Regions from separate parts of the Stenotrophomonas sp. YJH_SMC_29 genome, predicted to be linked through region 1. Evidence: predicted binding sites of a transcription regulator. Region 1 holds the regulator's gene; each other region holds the start of a gene.

Region 1 (5,553 bases):
GGCTGATCTCGCGCAAGCTGCCGATCGCCCCGGTCGACCCGCTGGAAGAAGGCGGCGTGATCGCCCTTGTGGGCCCGACCGGCGCCGGCAAGACCACCACCATCGCCAAGCTGGCCTCGCGCTTCGCCGAGAAGCATGCGCCGCGTGACGTGGCCCTGGTCACCACCGACACCACCCGCATCGGCGCCCGCGAGCAGCTGTATGGCTACGGCCGCCAGCTCGGTATCGCGGTGCACGAGGCCAACAGCGGCACCGACCTGGACCAGCTGCTGGAACGCCTGAAGGACTACAAGCTGGTGCTGATCGACACCGCCGGCCTGGGCCCGCGCGACCGCGCGCTGGCCGCCCAGCTGCAGTGGCTGCGCGCCGCGCGCCAGGTCCGCACCCTGCTGGTGCTGCCGGCCAACACCAGCTTCGGCGACATGGACGAGGTGGTCCGCCGCTTCGGCGCCGCCAACCTGCAGGGCCTGGTGCTGAGCAAGCTGGACGAGACCGGCCGCTTCGGCAACGCCCTGTCGGTGGCCGTGGACCACGCCCTGCCGATCACCTGGGTGACCGATGGGCAGGACGTTCCGGAGGACCTGCACCGGGCCAGTGCAGCCAATCTTGTACTTCGCCTTGAAGATTTGCGCCGAGCGGCCGATATGCCCTGCAACCCGGAGTTGAACCATGCCGTCGCGTGAGTACGCCAAGCTGACCAAGACCTTCCCGCTGTCGGCCACCCGCAGCGAGCCGCTCGGCCCTGTGCGCACCATTGCCGTGACCGGCGGCAAGGGTGGCGTGGGCAAGACCAACGTGTCGGCCAACCTGGCCGTGGCGCTGGCCGGCATGGGCAAGCGCACGCTGCTGCTGGACGCCGACCTCGGCCTGGCCAACATCGACGTGATCCTGGGCTTGAACCCCACCTTTACGCTGGCCGACCTGGTCGCCGGCCGCTGCTCGCTGGACGACGTCATCGTCGAAGGCCCGAACGGGGTGCTGGTGGTGCCGGCCGCGTCCGGCCGCCGGCACATGGCCGAGCTGGCCCCCGCCGAGCACGTCGGCCTGGTCAATGTGTTCTCCGAACTGGAACGCGAGCTGGACATCATGGTGGTGGACACCGCCGCCGGCATCACCGACGGCGTGCTGACCTTCTGCCAGGCCGCGCAGGACACCGTGGTGGTGGTCTGTGACGAGCCGGCGTCCATCACCGACGCCTACGCGCTGATCAAGGTGCTGTCGCGCGAACGGGGCGTGGACCGCGTCCAGGTGGTGGCCAACATGGTCCGCGACCCCAACGAGGGCCGCGTGCTGTACGAAAAGCTGACCCGCGTCTGCGAGAAGTTCCTGGCCGACGTCTCGCTGAACTACCTGGGCTGCGTGCCGCAGGATGACTGGCTGCGCCTGTCGGTGCAGCGCCAGCAGCCGGTGGTGAAGGCCTATCCGTCCAGCCCGTCGGCGCTGGCGATCACCGAGATCGCACGCCGTACCGCGCGCTGGCAGGCGCCGACCGAACCGCGCGGTGGCGTCGAGTTCTTCCTCGAACGCATCCTCAAGCAGCGTGGGGTGGCAGCATGAAAGGCGCAGCCCAGTACAGGGAAGTCCAGCGCTCGGCGGCCAACGATGTCATCGCCCAGCATTCGGACCTGGTGCGGCGCATCGCCCACCATCTGGCCGCGCGCCTGCCCGCCAGCGTCGAGGTGGACGACCTGATCCAGGCCGGCATGATGGGCCTGATCGAAGCCTCGCGCAGTTACGACGCCGACCAGGGCGCTTCGTTCGAAACCTACGCCTCGATCCGCATCCGCGGCTCGATGATCGACGAGATCCGCCGTGGCGACTGGGTGCCGCGCTCGGTGCACCGGCGCGCACGCGATGCGGCCGCCACCATCCGCCGCCTGGAACAGAGCAGCGGTCGCGCCGCCAGCGCCACCGAAGTCGCCGCCGCGATGGAGATGCCGCTGCCCGAGTACCTGCGCCTGATGGAAGACGCCGCGCGCGGCCAGGTGCTGAGCCTGGAATCGCGCATCGAAGACCAGGGCGAGCTGGACACCGTCGCCCAGGGCGGCCCGACCCCGCAACAGGTGCTGGAGCGTGGCGAGTTCGGTCGCGAGCTGGGCAAGGCCATCGGCCACCTGCCCGAGCGCGAACAGCTGGTGCTCTCGCTCTACTACGAGCAGGAACTGAACCTGAAGGAGATCGGCGCGGTGCTCGGCGTGAGCGAATCGCGGGTCTGCCAGATCCACGGCCAGGCCGTGCTGCGCCTGCGTGGACGGCTGAAGATTTTCGAGGCGGCGGACGCCGGCCTGGAAGAGTGAACATGCCCGAGGCGGCTGCCCCCGGCCGCCCGGAATGAACAACAAAGGAACTCTGCTTTGAACAAGAACATGCGCATCCTGATCGTCGACGACTTCTCGACCATGCGTCGGATCGTCAAGAACCTGCTGGGCGATCTTGGCTTCACCAACACCGCCGAAGCCGAGGACGGGCATGCCGCGCTGTCGCTGCTGCAGAGCCAGCCGTTCGATTTCGTGGTCACCGACTGGAACATGCCGGTGATGACCGGCATCGAACTGCTCAAGGCGATCCGCGCCGACGCCAAGCTGAAGACCCTGCCGGTGCTGATGGTCACCGCCGAAGCCAAGCGCGAGCAGATCATCGAAGCAGCCCAGAACGGCGTGAACGGCTACATCATCAAGCCGTTCACCGCGCAGACGCTGGAAGAAAAGCTCGGCAAGATCTTCGAACGCCTGGCGGCCAGCGCCTGATGGATACCACGGTCGACAGAAACGCCCTCGCCCTGCGCCTGCAGGAAGCCCTGGACGCGCTGGAGTCCGGCGATGAAGCCGCCTGGCGTCAACGCATCGACGGGCTGGTCGCGCTGCGCACGCAGCCGATGATGAGCGGCCTCTCGCGGCTGGCCCGCGAGCTCGGGCAGGCCCTGGGCGAATTGCCGACCGTGCCCAGCGAGGCCGGTGAACTGGACGATGCCTGCGCACGCCTGGACCATGTGGTGGCGATGACCGAACAGGCTACCCACCGCACCTTGGACCTGGCCGAGGAATGCCGCAGCCTGACCGAGCAGCTGCGCGCCGAAGGCCTGCAGCCGGGCCAGGACGCACAGCTCGAGCGCATCCGCCACAACCTGACCGAGATCGCCCTGACCCAGAGCTACCAGGACCTGACCGGGCAGATCATCCGTCGCGTGGTCGGCATCGTCCGCCGCGTGCACGAAGGCTTCGGCGCGCTCGGCCTGCCGCCGGAACAGCATCGCACCGACCCGGAACTGGCCGGGCCGGCACTGAAGGGACTGGACCGCCACGCGGTCTCGCAGAACGACGCCGACGACCTGTTGTCGGATCTGGGGCTGTAAGCATGAGCGCGGTATCCGACGACATCACTGCCGATTTCATCATCGAGGCACAGGAAATCCTGGATCGCCTCGGCGAACAGCTGGTGTCGCTGGAGCAGGCACCGCAGGACGGCGAACAGCTGAACGCGGTGTTCCGCGGCTATCACACGCTCAAGGGCGGCGCCGGCTTCCTTGGCGTCACCGCGATGGTCGAGCTGTGCCACGCTGCTGAGGAAGCGCTGGGCGCCGCGCGCGCCGGCCAGGCCGTATTGCAGGCGCACCACTTCGACGCCGCGCAGCAATCGCTGGACTACCTGCAGTCGATGCTGGACGCCGTGTCGTCCGGCACCGAACCGGGCTATGCACCGCCGGACCTGATCGCCCAGTTCGATGTGCACGGTGGCACCGCGGCGGCGCCTGTCGCCGCCGCTCCGGCAGCCGGTAGCAGTGACCTGATCACCGACGACGAATTCGAAGCCCTGCTTGACCAGCTGCACGGCGGCAACGCCCCGACCGCGGTCGCACCGGCCAAGAAGGCCGACGACGGGCTGATCAGCGAAGACGAATTCGAAGCCCTGCTCGACCAGCTGCACGGTGGCGCCGCACCCGGCGCCAAGCCTGCCGCTGCGCCGGCGCCGGCGCCGCTCGCTGCCCCACGCCCGGCGGCCGCACCGGCGCCGGCGCCCAAGCCGGCCGCCAAGCCGCTGGCCGAGGCGGAACATACCGTGCGCGTGGACACCAAGCGCCTGGATGCGATCGTCAATCTGATCGGCGAACTGGTGCTGTCGCGCAACCGGCTCAAGACCCTGCGTGCCCGCCTGCGCGACGAGGAGCTGGACCGCGCCGTGTCCACCCTGGACATCGCCACCGCGCGCCTGCAGTCGGCGGTGATGCGCACCCGCATGCAGCCAGTGGGCAAGGTGTTCTCGCGCTTCCCCAAGGTCGCCCGCGATGTCGCCCGCTCGCTGAAGAAGGAAGTGGACCTGGAGTTGATCGGCGCCGAGACCGAACTCGACCGCAACCTGGTCGAGGCCCTGGCCGACCCGCTGGTGCACTTGGTCCGCAATGCCATCGACCATGGCGTGGAAATGCCCGACCTGCGCGAAGCACAGGGCAAGCCGCGGATGGGCCACGTGCGGCTGTCCGCGCAGCAGGAAGGTGACTACGTCAGCATCGAGGTGCAGGACGATGGCGCCGGCATTGATCCGGAAAAGCTGCGTGCGAAGGCGCGCGAGAAGGGCCTGATCGATCCCGAGGCCGCCGCCCGCCTGAGCAGCGAGGAGTGCCTGCACCTGGTGTTCCTGCCGGGCTTTTCGACCAAGCAGCAGGTCACGGACATCTCCGGCCGTGGCGTCGGCATGGACGTGGTGCAGTCGCGCATCCGCGAACTCAGCGGGCAGATCCAGATCCAGTCGGAACTGGGCCGTGGCAGCCGCTTCCTGATCCGCGTGCCGCTCACCCTGGCGATCCTGCCGACGCTGCTGGTGCAGGCCGGCGAAGACGTCTATGCGTTGCCGCTGGCCCGCGTGATGGAAGTGCTGCACGCGCCTGGCACGTCGCTGGGATGGTTCGATGGCCGCGCCGTGCTCGACCGCCGTTCGCACACCCTGCCGCTGGTCGATCTCCGCCAGTGGCTGGATGTGACGCCCGCCACGTCGACCCTGCTGACCATCGTCGTGCTGCAGGCCGGTGAAGCGCGCTTCGGCCTGGTCGTGGACCAGGTCCGCGGGCGCGAGGAAGTGGTCATCAAGCCATTGCCGAAGGCCCTGCGCGGCCTGCGCGGCTACGCCGGTGCAACCTTGATCGGCGATGGTCGCATGGCGCTGATCCTGGATGTGGACGGCCTGCGCTGACGCTCGCCGGGCCAGTCCCGGTGCCCCGAAAACTGTGACTACCGTCGTTACGCGATCTACCGGTGTCTCAAGTCCCATTCATACAAGCCGATACCGGATCCATGGATAGACTCAGCCTCATTGGACTCTTTCTCGCCCTGGCCTCGCTGGTCGGCGGCAGCATCCTCAAGGGCGCCGGCCTGGCGTCCCTGTGGTCGCCTGCGGCGTTCGTGATCGTCATCGTCGGCACCGTTGCCGCGATCCTGCTGCACACCTCGCCGGCGGTGTTCAAGCATGCGTTCAAGATCGTGCGCTGGGTCGTGCGCCCCCCGCACAGCGACCGCCGCGAGCTGATCCAGCAGATCGTCGAGTGGAGCAACATCGCCCGCC
Region 2 (5,553 bases), on a different contig from region 1:
CCTTGTGAGTAAGGAGGCCTACTCATGTATTTATGCTTCATCAAGGCGCTGCTGGCGTCTGTCCTATTCTTCGTTGTCACCGTGCCGGCGCATGCCCACGTTCCCACCGACTCGCTCGCCGATGTCCACGGCAAAAAGCCGGGGCTGTTCAAGCGGCTGTTCCACCGCCACAAGGACGCCCCGCAATGGGACGGCGTCCATCCTGACCTTCGGGCCAAGCTGGAACGGATTCAGCAGCAGATGAAAGAGGAGGGCTATGACCTGCGCCTGGCCGAGGGCTACCGGTCGGAGGAACGCCAGGCCGAACTCCTGGCCAGCCAGAAGGGCGTGACCCAGGTTGGCCCTGGTCGCAGTTGCCACAACCATGGCTTCGCCGCGGACATGGTCATCTACAAGCGGGGGCGACCCAGCTGGAACCTCAAGAACGACCACGTTCGCCAAGGCTACGAGCGCTATGGGGAGCTGGCCCAAGCGGCTGGGCTCCGGTGGGGTGGGGCTTGGACCGACTTCAAGGACATGCCCCACGTCGAGCTGCGGGCGCCCTGCCTTCTGGCTATTCGTTCTTATAGGGTGGTGCAGGAGGTGAGGGTGGCGGCCGTGGTGCCCGAGCCCTTGCCACCGCTCTGGCCAGGCCTGGAACCGCTGGCCATCACACCAGTTGAGGTGTGCGAGGGTTTCGTGTGCCGGAGTCAGCTGGAGTGGAACCTGTCCACTTCGATGATGGGCTGGAGCGCGTGGTGGTCGTGGACGATGCCCGTGTTCGAGGAGCCTCAGCAGTGCCCGGTGAGCAACGATTTCAGGACGCCGTGGCGGGCTTGATTGTGTTGCGATGGTGTTGCGACGGGAGTTCCAGATTATTCGCAAGGCCTAGAAAAATGCAGAAAACAGGGGAAATAAGAGTTTTATCTGAACATGCGCCAATGATGCTTCATCAGCGGGGTATGTTCGGCGGACTTGTCTTTGGACATGGGACTCGTGGATCAGGGCATCCGGCCGCGCCGGGCGGCAGCGGCAGCGGAGCGGGTACAGGGCTGTCCATGGTAACTGCTGGGGCCGGCGGGCGCCGCTGCGGTTGGCGGCCATTGCCCGTGGGGAGGCACGCAGTCAGGCGGGAACCAGGGTGATCTGCCGGTGGCTGGCGATGATCTGCATGACGATCTCGAAATAGGTGGGGCCTTCGCCCTGTTGCAGGGCCTGCAGCTGGCGGGCGATGGCCTGGGTATTGAAGCTGCCCGGTGTGTCCAGCTTTGCCTGCAGCCATTGGCAGGTGGCCTCCATGCCCAGTGCCGTGCGGCGGTGGGCGATATCGGCGGCCGGACGTCATACCGCCATCGCGATACACGTCCGTGGATGCCCGGCTTCGCCGTAAATCATCTGCATCAGCCCTATGGATATCAGAGGAACACTCCCGAGTAACACCGATTCGGAATTGCAGTGCAAGGGGCTACCGTCCGTAGTGGCGAAAAATCCATTTTTCATACATGAGGCGGAAGATGGGGCGGCGCGTGCCTCTGGTGGCTTTTTCGTTGCGGAAGTTTCTGCTGGATACCCGGTTGCCGTGCGCCGTCTCCGACCCGCAAAAATAAATCTCAGGGTGGCGTGAACCTCTGCTGGAAAAGGGGTGTCATAAAGGGCTGGGCTGTAGGGTCTATTTGTGCGCTACCTTCACAACGGTCCGCACAGTTTCATATTATTGGATCGAAATAAGAATATCGGCCCATAAAGTTTCCCCTGGCTGCGCCGCCATCGATCGTACGGCCATGATCAAGGGAATTGAGATGCTCGCCTTACGCAACCTCCGAGTAGGATCCCGGCTGGGCGCCGGGTTTGGTTTGCTGCTGCTGTTCATCGTGGCCATCGTTGGCCTAGCGCTGTACGGAAATCACCTGAAGTCCGCCCAGTTCGAGAAAGTGGTGGACGTCAACATGGTGAAGATGCGGCTGTTGAACGACATGCTGGATACCAACAACGCGGTGTTGATGCACCGCCGGCTGATGGTGATCAAGCGCGGCGAGGATTTCGACAGGGATTATCAGAAGGCGCAGGAGCTGTCGCAGACCTACGACGGTATCTGGGCCCGGTACATCAAGATCCCGCGCGATGCCACCGGCGATACCCTGGTGGCGAAAATCGACGCGGCACGCAAGGCCACAGACGCCTCCACCCAGCATCTGCATGAGCGCATGAAGGTCGGTGATTTCGACGGTGCGGCCAAGGAACTGCTGGCCGAGCAAGGGCTGGCAACCGCGTGGAACGAGGCCATCTCGGCCCTGCTGCGGCATCAGGAGGCACTCACCGAGCGCAGCCGCGAGGAATACCGTTCAACCGAATCCTGGACCGGCACGTTGTCGATCGTGTTCGGTGTGCTGAGCCTGATACTGGGTTCGCTGGCCGCATGGGCCATCACCCGCAGCCTGACCCGCCCGCTGGAGGGTGCGGTGAAGCTGGCCGACGGCATCGCCAATGGGCGGCTCGACAACAGCATCGACGCGTCCGGCAACGATGAGGTGACGCAGCTGCTCAGGTCCATGCAGCGCATGCAGGCGCAGTTGCAGTCGGTGATGGCGGCGCAGGGCGAGCTGGCCCGCCAGCACGATGCAGGCAGCCTCAGCTATCGCATGGACGAGAGTACCTTCCCCGGCGACTACGGGCGCATGGTGCACGAGACCAATGCGCTGGTCGGTTCGCACGTGCAGGTGCAGAACCGGCTGATCGAGGTGATGAAGCACTACGCCCGTGGCGACCTGTCGGTGGACATGGATGCGCTGCCGGGCGAGAAGGCGGCGATCACACAGGCCATGGACGAGACCAAGACCAGCCTGTCGGCGATCAACGGTGAGATCCGCCGGCTGGCGACGGCAGCGGCGGCGGGTGACTTCAGCCTGCGCGGCGATGAAGATCGCTTCGCCTATGATTTCCGCGACATGGTGGCCGGGCTCAATCGCCTGATGCAGACCACCGACGAGAACCTGCTGCAGGTGTCGACCCTGCTGCAGGCGATCTCGCGCGGTGACCTGACCGTGCGCATGCAGGGCGACTTCCACGGTGTGTTCGCCCGCATGCGCGATGACTGCAACGCCACCGTCGATCAGCTCACGCAGATTGTAGGCCGCATCCAGTCCAGCGCATCCAGCATCAACCTGGCAGCAGGCGAGATTGCCTCGGGCAACACCGATCTGTCACGGCGCACCGAGCAGCAGGCGGCGAACCTGGAAGAGACGGCTGCGTCGATGGAGGAACTGACCTCCACGGTGAAACAGAACGCCGAACACGCACGCCAGGCCAACCAGCTCGCGATCGGCGCGCACGGTGTCGCCTCGCAGGGCGGCGAAGTGGTCGGGCAGGTGGTCACCACGATGTCGGCCATCGAAGCCTCGTCGAAGAAGATCGCTGAGATCATCTCGGTCATAGATGGCATTGCATTCCAGACCAACATCCTGGCCCTGAATGCGGCGGTGGAGGCTGCGCGTGCTGGCGAGCAGGGCAGGGGCTTTGCGGTGGTGGCCAGTGAGGTGCGCACGCTGGCACAGCGCTCGGCCGGCGCGGCCAAGGAGATCAAGGGCCTGATCGAGGAGTCGGTCGGCAAGGTCGCCGATGGATCGGCGCTGGTCCGCCAGGCTGGCACCACCATGGGCGAGATCGTGGCCTCGGTGCAGCGCGTGACCGACATCATGGCCGAGATCTCTGCCGCATCGCAGGAGCAGAGCTCGGGCATCGAACAGGTCAACCAGGCGGTGGTGCAGATGGACGAGACCACGCAGCAGAACGCGGCGCTGGTGGAAGAAGCCAGCGCGGCGGCGCGTTCCATGGAGGAGCAGGCCAACCTGCTGGCCGAGGCGGTTTCGGTGTTCCGCACCGGTGCGGCGACGGCGGCCGCTGCGGCGCGCCCGGTTCTGGCCGCGGTCACCGCGAAGGTGACGCCGGTACGTAGGCCGGCGGTGCTTGCGCCACGCATCGAGCCGACGCTGGCGGCCAACGCAGGGGGTTGGGAAGAGTTCTAGCAGGGGAGCCTGCCATCAGGGAGACGGCGCCCATCACGATGGCTGATCGTGATGGGCGCGGATTTTTTCCTGAACGCGCGATGGCCGGTGAGCTGCCCGGCACGCGCATTTCACCTCCGGTTGCCAGGCCCGGGAGGACACTTGCGCCATACCGGAACTCAGGAGATGGCGATGAAGACCTCGACCCGATTGCTTGTGCTGGGCACCCTGCTGGCGGCATCGTCGGTGGCCGGCGCACAGACCTATGGGCCGCGCGACGAAGGACGCCGCTTCAACGACGGCAGCCGCGTGGTCTGCAAGAACGTGGAAGTGCAGCGCAACTCACGCGATCCCAACCGTATCGCCGGTACGGCCACCGGCGCAGTGATCGGCGGCCTGCTGGGCAACCAGGTGGGCGGCGGCAATGGCAAGAAGCTCGCCACCGTGGCAGGCGCCGTGGCCGGTGGTGCGGCGGGTCGGCAGATCCAGGGCAACCAGCAGCAGAAGAACGGCGATCGCGTGGTCGAACGCCGCTGCGAACGCGTCTATCGCTGATCGGTTGCTGTCACACACCATTCAGCCCTTCCACGTCGCAGTACTTGAACGCCGGCCCTGTGCCGGCGTTCGTCGTTTCGGACCGGTATCGCTGGCTCCAGTGTCGTGTCTATACTGCGCCGACTCAACGGATGAACGCCCAGTGAACGAATCGGCACCAGCTCCCCAACCGGCACCGCTAGCCGGGCATGACCCGATACCGGAAGCGACTGCCCATCCCCATCGCGTGCGTGATCGCACTGATGAACTGGAGCTCTTCATTTCGGGCCTGCTGGCGTTCGCGCTGCTGGCCGTGCCCGGTTATCTGTTCGACGCCTGGGCGCGCAGCAGCCTGCACACCGAAGGCATGTACTTCCAGATGCTCTGGTTCGGTTTCAGCATCAGTGTTGGCATGTGCTATGTGCTGGCAGTGGCCTTGATCATCCACCTGACGGTGCGCGGCTACTGGATCGGGCTGATCGGCCTCAGGTCGCACTTCCCCGATGGCATTGACTGGGCGCGCCTGCCAAGAATGGGGGCGGTCACGCGCGCCTTCCTGCAGGCCCGGGATGGAGGCCTCGATGGCAGCATCGAACGTGCCGATCGGCTGGCGACGATGCTGTTCTCGACCACTCTGCTTGCGGTGCAGACATTGGCGGGCACGCTGGTGTTGGCCGTTCTGACGCTCGGTGTGTCGATGGTGATCGGCGCGCTGTCCGGTGGCGCCGATCATGTCGCCATGCTTGCCCTGTGCAGCGTGCTGGCCGCAATGCTGGCACTGGCCGTGACCCCCGGTATCCTGGAAAAGATCGTGGCGCGGCGGCGCGCGCGCGGGCAGCCCCATGAACGACCGCAGCGACTGCTGGAGGGCATGCTGTCGGCACTGCAACGGGTTCCGCTGTTGCGCCTGATGCAGGCCATGCAGCTGACCATGCAGAGCAACCTGCGCTCGCGTTCGTTCATGGCGGCCTACCTGTTCGCGGTGCTGGTAGCGATGCTGCTGGCGGCCGTGCAGGTGATGGCGTCGTTGAAGTTCTCG
Region 3 (5,553 bases), on a different contig from region 1:
CAACCAGCAGTTGTGGAGTGCGCGCTCGGCTGGCAAGCGCGTTGCCTGGCTCAACCAGTACCACCTGTCCGAAGTGGTCGGCCCCGGCCAGGGCTACGGCGAGGCGCCGCGGATGATGAACACCTATCGCGGCCTGTATGGCCTGGGTGCGTCGTACATCGTCGATCCGCTGCAGACCACCTACCACTACAGCGTGGCGCCGGCGGCCAGCTATCCCGACAGCAGCGGCCACGAGCTGTTCGACCGCCGTGTGGGCGACCCGCGCAATCCGATGGACGCGGGCTGGGTCGGCGTGCACGGCAACCTCAGCATCACCCTCGACCTCGGCCAGCGCCGGCGGGTGGACTGGATCGGCCTGCACACCCTGACGCGCCCGGCCTGGGGCATCGTCACGCCGACATCGGTGGAGGTGATGTGCGCCGAGCCGGGAACTGCCGCCGTTTCGATCGGCTCGCTGTCGGCACCCTTCACCCAGGCCGGCGTGATGGGTTCGACCGAAGAGGAGTATGTACTCGGCAATGCAGTGCCGCTGGCCGCGCTATGCCGCACGCTGGAGCTGCGCGTGACCAACGGCAGCTGGACCTTCGTCAGCGAAATCGAGATGGCCGCCGAGCAGTAGCGCCTCAGCGCCAGCGCGCGTCCTGCAGGCGCTGGGCGAAGGGGCGCTGTTCGAGCGCGGCAAGCGCTTCGCGCAGTACCTGCTCCAGCGACTGCCCCAGATCGGCATCGAGGCTGCGCGCCGCACGCGCGGTGGCCTGCCATTGCGCCTGCAGCGCAGGCAGCGCCCGCTGCGCGCGCGGGCTCAGCTCCAGGATGCGTTCGCGCCCATCCTCGCCGTTGGCGGCGTGCAGCCAACCGTCGCGCACCATCGCCGCCACCGTCTGGCTGAGCGCCGAATGGCTCAGCCCGCAGGCCAGTGCCAGGTCCTTGATCCGGCTGGGGCCCTGTGCCATCAGCGTGCGCAGTACCGGCGTGTAGCGGGGGCGGTAGTCCAGCTGCAGGTCCCGGTAGGCCTGCTCCACCGCAGGGTCCAGCTGGTCGAGCAGGGCGCGCAGCAGGGTGCCCAGCGTGGCGTGTTGGAGATCCATCACCGGGATGATATATAAGCGCTTACATATCTTCAATGCAGGGTGGGTCATGGCGTTCTCCTGGATGCTCGGTGCGCTGCTGGGCGCGGCCTGCCCGGCGCAGGATGCGGTGCTGCAGGCGGCGGCCAGCGCCGTGCAGGCGCAGTACCTGGACGAGGCGGAGGGCGCCCGTATCGCCGATGCCCTGCGCACCTGGGCGGCGCAGCAGCGCTATGCGGGCAGCTGTGCCGATCCTGTGGCCTTCAGTGCACGCCTGAACCAGGACCTGGACCGCTTCGACGGCCACTTCCACGTTGAACGCGTGGACGCAGCGGCCGGCCAGGACGACTGGCTGATGGCCTGGCGCGCCGATGCCCGCGTCGATGGTGCCGGCGTGCGCGAGGTCCGGGTGTTGGAGGGCAACGTCGGCTACCTGCGGCTGAGCACCTTCTATCCGCTGGATCTGGCCCGGCCGAAGCTCGCGGCGGCCTTCACGCTGCTGGCCGACACCGATGGGCTGGTGCTGGACCTGCGCCAGAACGGGGGCGGCGACGACGGCAGCGCGGACCTGCTGGTACGCACGCTACTGGACACGAAGATCGACGCGGTGCAGCAGCTGGACCGGCGCGGCCGGCGCACGCCGGTACCGCTGCCTCCGGCGAGCCTGCCCGCGTACCTGAAACCGTTGGTGGTGCTGATCGACCGCCGCACCGGCTCGGCGGCCGAGTTCGTTGCCTATTCACTGCAGGCGTTGGGCCGTGCCCACATCGTCGGCACGCGCAGCGGAGGTGCCGCGCATATGTTTGGTGATCCTGTGCTGCTGCCCGATGGCTATCAGATCAGCATTCCCGACCGGCAACCGATCAACCTGCGCACCGGCGGCAACTGGGAACGAACCGGCGTAAGGCCCGATATTGCTGGCGGCGACGACCCGCTGTTCATCGCACGGCAACTGCTGGCGCCGGCAAAGTCGTCACGATGAACGCAGCATTGCGTGGCCATGCTCTCGCAGACGCGCGGATGCGTGCCTAGAATCGAAGCATCCCGGTAGTTCCCGGGCGCTTCGAGTGAATGGACTCAATGAAGATTCTGTTGACCGGCAGTTCCGGGCGCATCGGGCGCGCGATCTTCGGTGCGCTGGCGGCCACCCACGAGGTGGTGGGCCTGGACCGCAGCCCGTTCGCGACCACGCGCATCGTTGCCGATGTCACCGATCGCCAGGCCGTCGCGCGTGCGGTTCGCGGCGTGGACGCAGTCATCCATACTGCGGCCCTGCATGCCCCGCATGTCGGCCTGGTGCCGGATACGGTGTTCCAGCAGATCAATGTGGAGGCCACCGCACACCTGCTGCAGGCGGCGCGCGACGCCGGTGCACGGCGCTTCGTGCTGACCAGCACCACCGCCCTGTACGGCCACGCGGTGGTGGCCGGCGGCTGCCGTTGGATCGACGAAGACACCGAACCGCTGCCGCGCACGATCTACCACCGCACCAAGCTGCAGGCCGAGACCCTGGCCGAAGCCGCTGCCGCGCCGGGCTTCAGCGTTCGCGTGCTGCGCATGGGCCGCTGTTTCCCCGAGCCGCCCGAACGCATGGCAATGTTCCGCCTGCATCGCGGCATCGACGCGCGCGATGTGGCCAGCGCACATGCCGCGCTGCTGCTTGACCACGACGGCACAGGGTTCGCACGCTACCTCGCCTGTGCGCCGACGCCGTTCCGCCGCGAGGACTGCCTGGAACTGGCCACCCATCCGCGCAGCGTGCTGGCCCGCCGCGCACCGCAGCTGCTGGCCGAGTTCGAGCGCCGTGGCTGGCCATTGCCATTGAGCATCGACCGCGTCTACGACAGTGCCCGCCTGCGCAGCGTGCTGGGCTGGCAGCCGAGCTTCGGGCCGGACGAGGTGCTGCAGCAGTACGCCGTCGGCAGCATCGAGGTACTGCCGCGCGCGCAGTGGCTCAAGGACCGCGTGGCCGAATGAAGGCGTCGGCAGGGACGGGCCGCTGACCCGACCCTGAGCAGATTCAGGAATATCCAGGCGGGTTGCCTCAACCTCGTTGGCGGGCGGCCGCTAACCCGGTGCGCTTCCAGCGCCGGGGCCCCCCGGCGGCCGGTGGCCTGCGCGACGGATCGCGCGCCTGCGCGGTGCCCTCGGGGTGCCGGTCGTCCTGAACTGCCTTGTGGACCCTCCCATGCCTTCTTCCCGTTCCGCCGCTGCCCGCCGCCCGGGCAGCATCGCCCACAAGCTGATGCTGGGCACCGCCGCCATCGCACTGCTGTGCTTCGGCCTGACCGCGTTCCTGATCTATCGCCAGGCCAGCACCAGCCTGATCAATGCCTCGCGGCAGACCATGACCAGCGAGGCGACCGCCGAAGCGCGCCAGGTGGCGGCCGATCTGGGCACCGCCTTCGCCAGCAACGATGCCATGGTTGAAAGCGTGCTGGCCCAGCGCGCCCGTGGTGACGTGCCCGACCGCGCCAGCCTGGCGGCGGTGCTCGGCGAGCAGCTGCGCAGCCATCCCGAATGGCTGGGCAAGAGCACCATGTGGGAGGCCGATGCCTTCGACGGCAAGGATGCCGAGTTCGTCAACACCGAGGCGCACGATGCCACCGGTCGCTACATGAGCTACTGGGCCTGGCAGGAGGGCAAGCCGCAGCAGTCGGTGATGACCGATTACACCGAGACCGCCAGCGGATCGGGTGACTGGTACATGGGGCCCAGCCGCGACAAGCTGCCGAAAGTCAGTGAACCGTATGCCTATGACATCGCCGGGCAGCAGGTGCTGATGAGCACGCTGAGCACGCCGATCATCGAGAACGGCAGGTTCCTGGGTGTGTTCACCGTCGACTTCTCGCTGGCAGCGTTGCAGAAGCACCTGGCCACGCTGAAGCCGATGGGGGCCGGTCGTGTCGAACTGCTCTCGCCCAAGGGCGTGGTGCTGGCCTCGGCCAATGCCGCCGAGATCGGCAAGCCGCGCAGTGATGCATTGACCCGCAGCATGCTGGCCGAGATTGCCGCCGACCGCCCGTTCGAGGCCTTCAGCCCCGATGCGGCCGGCAACGTGCGCGTGTATGTGCCGCTGCGCGTGGGCGACGCCCCGCAGCGCTTCGCGCTGGGCGTGGTGGTGCCGCACGCGGTGATCGTGGCAGAAGCGCGCCAGCTGCTGTGGCTGACCCTGCTGGTCGGCGTGGTCGCCGCGCTGACCCTCAGCGCCGGCGTGTATGTGCTGCTGCGCCGCCTGGCGATCCGTCCGCTGGCTGAAGCCGTGCGCGTGGCCGGTGACGTCGCGGCCGGCAAGCTGGACAGCGCACTGCCGGCGCGCAGCAATGACGAAGTGGGGCGGCTGCTGGACGCGATGCAGGGCATGCGCGGCCAGCTGCAGTCGGTGATGGCTGCGCAGGCCGAAATGGCGCGCCGCCACGATGCCGGTGAACTCAGCTACCGCATGGATGCGGCAGCGTTCCCGGGCGAATATGGCCGCATGGTGGCCGACAGCAACCAGCTGGTGGCCTCCAGCAACGCCGTCACCCAGCGCCTGGTGGACGTCATGCAGCGTTATGCCGTGGGCGACCTCAGTGTGGACATGGAAGCGCTGCCGGGCGAGAAGGCGGTGTTCACCGCCGCAATGGCAACCACCAAGCACAACCTGGCCGCGATCAACGAGCAGATCCAGCAGCTGGCCGCCGCGGCGGCCGCCGGTGATTTCGCGGTGCGCGGTGATGCGCTGCGCTTCGACCATGACTTCCGCCGCATGGTCGAAACCCTGAACACCATGATGGAGGTGAGCGACCACAACCTGGCTGCGCTGTCCACGCTGCTGCGCGCGATCGCCGCCGGTGACCTCAGCACCCGCATGCAGGGGGACTTCCACGGGGTGTTCGCGGTGATGCGCGACGATGCCAACAGCACCGTGCAGCAGCTGACCCAGATTGTCGGCCAGATCCAGCAGTCGGCGGCCAGCATCCGCCTGGCCGCCGGTGAGATTGCGGCCGGCAACAGCGACCTGTCGCGCCGCACCGAACAGCAGGCGGCCAACCTGGAAGAAACGGCTGCGTCGATGGAAGAGCTGACCTCCACCGTGCGCCAGAATGCCGAGCATGCGCTGCAGGCCAACACCCTCGCCGGTTCCGCGGCGGGCGTGGCCAGCGAAGGCGGGCAGGTGGTCAGCCAGGTGGTGCACACCATGGAACAGATCGAAGCGTCCTCGCAGCGCATTGCCGAAATCATCTCGGTGATCGATGGCATTGCATTCCAGACCAACATCCTGGCGCTGAACGCAGCAGTGGAAGCGGCGCGCGCCGGTGAGCAGGGCCGTGGCTTCGCCGTGGTCGCCAGTGAAGTGCGCGCGCTGGCGCAGCGCTCGGCAGGTGCCGCGAAGGAGATCAAGGCGCTGATCGACGCCTCGGTGGCCCAGGTCGGTGCCGGCGCGCAGCTGGTACACGGCGCGGGGCGCACCATGCAGGACATCGTCGGCCAGGTCGGTCGGGTC
Region 4 (5,553 bases), on a different contig from region 1:
GACCACCGAGGCTGCGGCGTCGTGACAGCGGAAACGTGCCTGCACGCCGATGCGTTGCGCCAGTGCGGTGGCCAGTTCCAGTGACGGCCCGCGGGGTGAACGCGCATCGCCCTGCGCCAGGACTGGATTGCCCAGGTTGATGGCCACGCGCAGAAAGCCCAGCGGTGCCAGCGCACCTCGGTGTTCGGCCAGGGACATGCAGGACTCCGCGGGGAAGGGGCCGTCCAGCATGCCAGTGCTGCCCTGCAAGGGAGTGTCAGTATCCGGCTAAGCTGCGCGCATGAATCCGATTCTGCACGTCGAGATACCGGTCCGTGACCTGGCCCGGGCCATCACGTTCTACCAGCACTGGCTGCAGGTGGTGGTGGACGCCCCAATCCTGCTGCATGACTGCAGGATGGCCTACCTGCCGTTTGCCGACGAGGCCGCCGGTGCCAGCATGGCGCTGGTGCAGGGAGCCGACTACCAGTCGTCCGAGCACGGGGCGCGCATCTACATCGGGGTTGCTGACCTGGACGCCAGCCTCGGCCGCGCGCTGAAGGCGGGCGCGGAGCTGCGCTTCGGCCCGGCCGATGCCGGCCACTGGCGCGTGGCCGAGATAGTGGACAGCGAAGGCAACCGCATTGCGCTGCAGGCGCGCAGGATGCCGTAGCGCCGAGCCCATGCCCGGCGGCTGTTGATGACGCCGCCCGCCAGGCATGGCACGACGCTGCGCGTGCATCCGCTACATCGTCGCGGCGCGCGAACGCTGCAGCCAGTCGTTGATCGCCGGGTCCAGCCGTGGATCGTCCGGCAGCCGCAGACCAAAGCGCTGCTGCAATACCTCGCGCACGTCGCCAACATCATGCAGCGGGCGCTTGTCCGGTGCCTGCCCGGGGCGGTATTCGGTGTAGTTGCCGCTGCCGATGGTGCGTCGCCAGTCCGGCCCGGTCAGTGACGCGCGCAGCTGGCCGGGGAAACTGGAATCGGGATGCGTGCACACGTACCAGTTGCCCACCACGTTGTCGATCGGTGCCGGTGCCTGCAGGTCGAAGCGGTGCATCGCCCGCCAGCCATCGCTGGATTCGGCCGACAGCACGAAATCACCGTCACTGGGCAGTCGCCGCAGCCGATAGCGCTCGTGCGGCGTGGCCTGCGGCTGTGGATCATGCAGGCGCAGCGGCACGGTCGGCGTGAGGCTGCCGAAACCGGCATCCACCAGCCAGTCATCGCCGTCCACCTCAACGCGCAGCAGCAGATGGGTGCGCGCGGTCAGTTCGCCGTCCTGGGCGGCCAGCAGTACGCGCGCGCTCAACGGCTGCGCATCGAATCCCAACGCCTGCAGCAGCGCCAGCAGGCCGCCATTGAGTTCGAAGCAGTAACCGCCACGGCGCTCGTCGAGCAGCTTGCGCTGCACGCTCTCCAGATCGATCGGTACGGCATCGCGCAACAGGCAGCTGAGGGTCTCGAACGGCAGCAGCGCATTGTGGCGCTGCTGCAGCAGGGTAAGGCCCGCCAGCGTCAGCGGTGGCGGCGCATCCAGCTGCAGGCGTTGCAGGTAGCGGGGGACATCGAGCGTCGTCATGCAGTCACCGGGGGGGGAGGGGAGGTCCACTGTGCTCCCGCAACCGGGGTTGAGGTCAAGCGCGGCGGCAGTGTCATGCCGCCGTCGCCTGTCCCCGGTACAAATAGCGCGTCCCCCGCCGCCGGTGGCGCTGGGAGGAAAATGCCCTAAAGTCGCTCAGGTTCCGGCCGATACAGGTGCGTCTTTCCGCCTGGAGTCTGTCATGTCGGCCGTTGTCCCCCACCTCCGGTCCGTGCGCACGCGCCTTGCCGCGTTGCGCTCGGCATCCCCCGGCCTGCTGCTGTGGCTGCAACCGCACCGGCTCAGCGTGGCCAACAAGCTCAAGGCCACGCTCTGGGTGTGCGGCCTGGGCCTGGTTGCGATCGCCGCCGTCTACGCCTGGACCGGCCATGCCAGCGCACAGGCGGCGCGCAGCCAGGCCAGCTACCAGCGCGGCAGCGACCTGGCCGCGAGCCTGGCTACGCGGGTGGCCGAGGCGCGCCGCCTGCAGACCCAGTATGCGCGCAGTTTCGACGATGCCGACCGCGCGCAGCTGCTGGCTACGCAGAAAGCGCTGCAGCTCGATCTGCAGGCGCTGCGCGCGATGCCGATGGATGCCGGGCGGCGCAAGGCGCTGCAGGCGTTGACCGAGGCCGCCGGCGCGTTTTCGCAGGGTGTGGCTGCCCTGTTCGAACGGGTCGATGAGATGGGGCGTGGTGATGCGGGCCTCGCCGCGCAACTGCAGCAGGCGGCCGACACCCTGCAGGCACAGGTGGATGCGCTGCAACGGCCGTCGCTGGCGTTGTCCCTGCAGAAGATGCGTCGCCAGGAAGCGCTGCTGCTGCTCGACGGGGATTCCACCCACGCCGACCGCGCCAGCGAGGAAAAGCTGCCGTTCGACCTCGCGCTGGCGGGCCTGCCCACCGATGTGCAGGACACCCTGCGCAGCGGGATGGAGGCGTATCAGGCCGCCGTGCTGGCATACACCGCTGCCCGCGTCGGCCTGGATGTGGAAGCACAGTCGCTGCTGGATACCGCCGCCACCGTGGCCCCGGCGCTGGCCGCGTTCCAGCAGGCGCAGGTCGCCGCGCTGGCCAATGCACAGGCGCGCCAGCAGGCCGGGGCCCGCGCCATGAGCGTACTGTTCGCGCTGACCCTGCTGCTGGTTGCCGGTGTGCTGATCACCAGCCTGGTGCTGGTGCGGCGGGCGGTGCGCCAGCCGATCCAGGACACCCTGCGCTTCGCCAGCGACATCGCCGACGACCGCCTGGACACCACGCTGCGTGTGTACAACGCCAACGATGAGATCGGCCAGCTGGCCCAGCGCCTGGTGGAGATGCAGCAGCGCCTGCGCGCACGCATCGAGACCGAGCGTGCCGTGGCGCGCGGCAACACCCGCGTGCGCCAGGCACTGGACAGTGCGCAGGCCGGCCTGATGGTGATCGATGCCGAAGGCCGGGTGGCCTATGCCAATCCGGCGCTGCTGCAGCAGCTGGAACGCCCGGCCGAAGCGCTGCTTGGCGGCGAAGCCGTGCGCCTGCATCCGGCGCTGGCCAGCCTGGCCGGCATGCGCCAGCGCGAGGAGTGCGAGATCAGCCATGCCGGCGTCCGCTACCAGTTGATCGCCAATGCCATCATCGACGAAGGACAATTCCTCGGCGTGGCAGTGGAGTGGCGCAGCCGTGCGCTGGAAACCCTGCTGGAGACCGAAGTGGCAGCGCTGGTCGATGCCGCCGCACAGGGCGACCTGCACGGCCGCATCGGGCTGGACGGCAAGCAGGGCTTCGTGCGCACGCTGTCCACCAGCATCAATCGCCTGCTGGCCACCTTCGAAAGCAATCTCGGCGATCTGCAGGTGCTGCTGGCCGCACTGGCCCGTGGCGATCTGAGCGTGCGCATGGAAGGAGAACTGCAGGGGGTGTTCGCGCGCATGCGCGACGATGCCAACGCCACCGTCGCGCAGCTGGGCCACATCGTCACCCGCATCCAGCAGGCAGCCTCCCGCCTCGATGCCGGCGTCGGCGAGATCGTTGCCGGTCACCATGACCTGTCGCAGCGCACTGAACAGCAGGCCGCCAATCTGGAGGAGACCGCCGCCTCGATGCATGAGCTGACCGATACCGTGGGCCGCACTGCCGACGCCGCCGGTCGCGCCGATGCCCTGGTCCAGGGCGCGGCGGCAGTGGCCCGGCGTGGTGGTGAGGCGGTTGGGCAGGTGGTTGCGACCATGCACGGCATCAGCGAGGCCTCGCGGCGGATTGGCGACATCACCCAGCTGATCGATGGCATTGCCTTCCAGACCAACATCCTTGCCCTGAACGCGGCGGTGGAAGCGGCGCGCGCCGGCGAGCAGGGCCGAAGCTTCGCCGTGGTGGCTGCAGAAGTGCGCCTGCTGGCGCAGCGCAGTGCCGAGGCGGCCAAGCAGATCAAGGGGCTGATCGAAGATTCAGTGGCGCGTGCCGGCCAAGGCAACCTTCAGGCCGGGCAGGCCGGCGCGACCATGGGGGAGATCGTCGGCAGCGTGCAGCAGCTGGCCGATCTGCTTGCCGGCATCCGTCGTGAGTCGCAGGACCAGCATGCAGGTATTGCGCAGGTGAAGCAGACCATCGTGCAGATGGAAGCCAGCACCCAGCGCAATGCCAGCCTGGTGGAAGAGGCCGGTGCCTCGACGGCGCAGATGCAGGTGCAGGTGCATGCCCTGGCCGAAGCGGTGGGCGCATTCCGCCTGCAGTCGATGCCACAGGCGCGCGCGGCGGCCTGAATCTGCCGGTGGTGCCGGTGGTGCCGGCCGCTGGCCGGCACCACCGAATCGTTCAGTACACGTCGCGGCGGTAGCGTCCGCTTTCCAGCAGCGTTTCCACTGCGTCCTCGCCCAGCGCGCCACGCAGTACCTGGTCCACGCCTTCGGCCATGCCCTGCAGCGAGCCGCAGACATGGATCACCGCGCCGCGCTGCAGCCAGTCGCGCAGCGTATCGCTGGCCGCCTGCAGGCGGTCCTGCACATAGCCACCGTCGCCATCGCGCGAGAACGCCAGGTCCACCCGCGCCAGATGGCCCTGCGCCTGCCAGGCCTCGATCTCGTCGGCGAACAGGAAGTCGTGTGCCCGCTGGCGCTCGCCGAACAACAGCCAGTGCCCGTGCTCGCCGGCATGGGCGGCTTCGCGCAACAGGCTGCGCAGGCCGGCAATACCGGTGCCGTTGCCGACCAGCACCATCGACGCATCGCCCCGGCGATGGAAACCGGGATTGCGATGCACCCGGGCGACGATGCTGGCGCCGATCGGCGCATGCAGCGTCAGCCATCCCGAGCCGAGCCCGGCACGGCCGGACGTGTCATGCACCAGCCGCACCACCAGCTCCACCACGCCATCGTCGGCCGCGGATGCGATCGAATACTCGCGCCCTGGCAGCAGCGGCAATCCGGACAGCCACAGGCCAGGGTCCTGCACCGCCAGTGCGGCGTCGGCGCCGGGCAGTTCGCGTTCACTGGCCAGTGCCAGCAGCGTGCGCGGCTGGCCGTCCACCAGCAGGGGCAGCAGCGGATCCAGCCCATGTGCCTCCAGCACGGCACTGGCATGCTGCGCGTTGTGGCGAGGCGCGATATGCAGGATATCGCCGGCCTGCCACTGCACCGTGCTTGGCGCCGCAAGGCGCACACGCCAGATGGCCCCGCCGAGGCTGCCCGGGTTGAGGCGTTCGCGCCCGAGCAGTCGCCACTCATGCATCTGCGTGGCAGCAGGCAGCACGCTGTCATCGGTGACGATGCCGGTCAGCGCGCCCAGTTGTTGCTGCCATCGGCGCAGGGCCGGAACGGCCGCAGCATCGACATCGATGCGTTCGAACAGGGGGCGCGCGCCGTTGTCGAGCAACCAGCCATCGACCTGGCGGCCGAAGCCGCAGTAGCGCGGATACTGGCGGTCCCCCAGCGCGAGCAGGCCGAACCGCAGGCCCGACAGGTCCGGTGTCTGCGCCATCAGCTGGCGTGCCGCGCGCCGCGCTGCATCTGGTGG

Evidence for each region. The regulator FliA, encoded in region 1, starts transcription of late flagellar genes. The targets are predictions, from matches to a motif close to TAAAGTTTNNCNNNCNNNGGCCGATAA.
Region 2: AC5P9I_RS10075 (methyl-accepting chemotaxis protein) is a predicted target of FliA. The motif match lies at 1,721-1,747, and genes of this name have one in related genera.
Region 3: AC5P9I_RS19405 (methyl-accepting chemotaxis protein) is a predicted target of FliA. The motif match lies at 3,112-3,138, and genes of this name have one in related genera.
Region 4: AC5P9I_RS15935 (methyl-accepting chemotaxis protein) is a predicted target of FliA. The motif match lies at 1,712-1,738, and genes of this name have one in related genera.

The regions. Positions count from the first base shown of each region.
Region 1 covers NZ_JCAFUK010000027.1:31,219-36,771, forward strand. The annotation lists gene flhF (flagellar biosynthesis GTPase FlhF) at 1-683, shown strand, start outside; gene AC5P9I_RS20565 (MinD/ParA family ATP-binding protein) at 670-1,557, shown strand; gene AC5P9I_RS20570 (RNA polymerase sigma factor FliA) at 1,554-2,297, shown strand; gene cheY (chemotaxis response regulator CheY) at 2,355-2,747, shown strand; gene AC5P9I_RS20580 (protein phosphatase CheZ) at 2,747-3,352, shown strand; gene AC5P9I_RS20585 (chemotaxis protein CheA) at 3,355-5,184, shown strand; gene AC5P9I_RS20590 (flagellar motor protein) at 5,286-5,553, shown strand, end outside.
Region 2 covers NZ_JCAFUK010000007.1:160,579-166,131, forward strand. The annotation lists gene AC5P9I_RS10065 (M15 family metallopeptidase) at 25-819, shown strand; partial or broken gene AC5P9I_RS10070 (barstar family protein) at 1,105-1,308, opposite strand; gene AC5P9I_RS10075 (methyl-accepting chemotaxis protein) at 1,779-4,001, shown strand; gene AC5P9I_RS10080 (glycine zipper 2TM domain-containing protein) at 4,167-4,535, shown strand; gene AC5P9I_RS10085 (hypothetical protein) at 4,444-5,553, shown strand, end outside.
Region 3 covers NZ_JCAFUK010000023.1:42,639-48,191, reverse strand. The annotation lists gene AC5P9I_RS19425 (DUF4434 domain-containing protein) at 1-619, shown strand, start outside; gene AC5P9I_RS19420 (MarR family winged helix-turn-helix transcriptional regulator) at 624-1,088, opposite strand; gene AC5P9I_RS19415 (S41 family peptidase) at 1,138-2,049, shown strand; gene AC5P9I_RS19410 (NAD-dependent epimerase/dehydratase family protein) at 2,148-3,044, shown strand; gene AC5P9I_RS19405 (methyl-accepting chemotaxis protein) at 3,256-5,553, shown strand, end outside.
Region 4 covers NZ_JCAFUK010000015.1:59,694-65,246, reverse strand. The annotation lists gene AC5P9I_RS15950 (transporter substrate-binding domain-containing protein) at 1-198, opposite strand, end outside; gene AC5P9I_RS15945 (VOC family protein) at 281-652, shown strand; gene AC5P9I_RS15940 (arylamine N-acetyltransferase family protein) at 725-1,564, opposite strand; gene AC5P9I_RS15935 (methyl-accepting chemotaxis protein) at 1,767-4,304, shown strand; gene AC5P9I_RS15930 (PepSY domain-containing protein) at 4,357-5,553, opposite strand, start outside.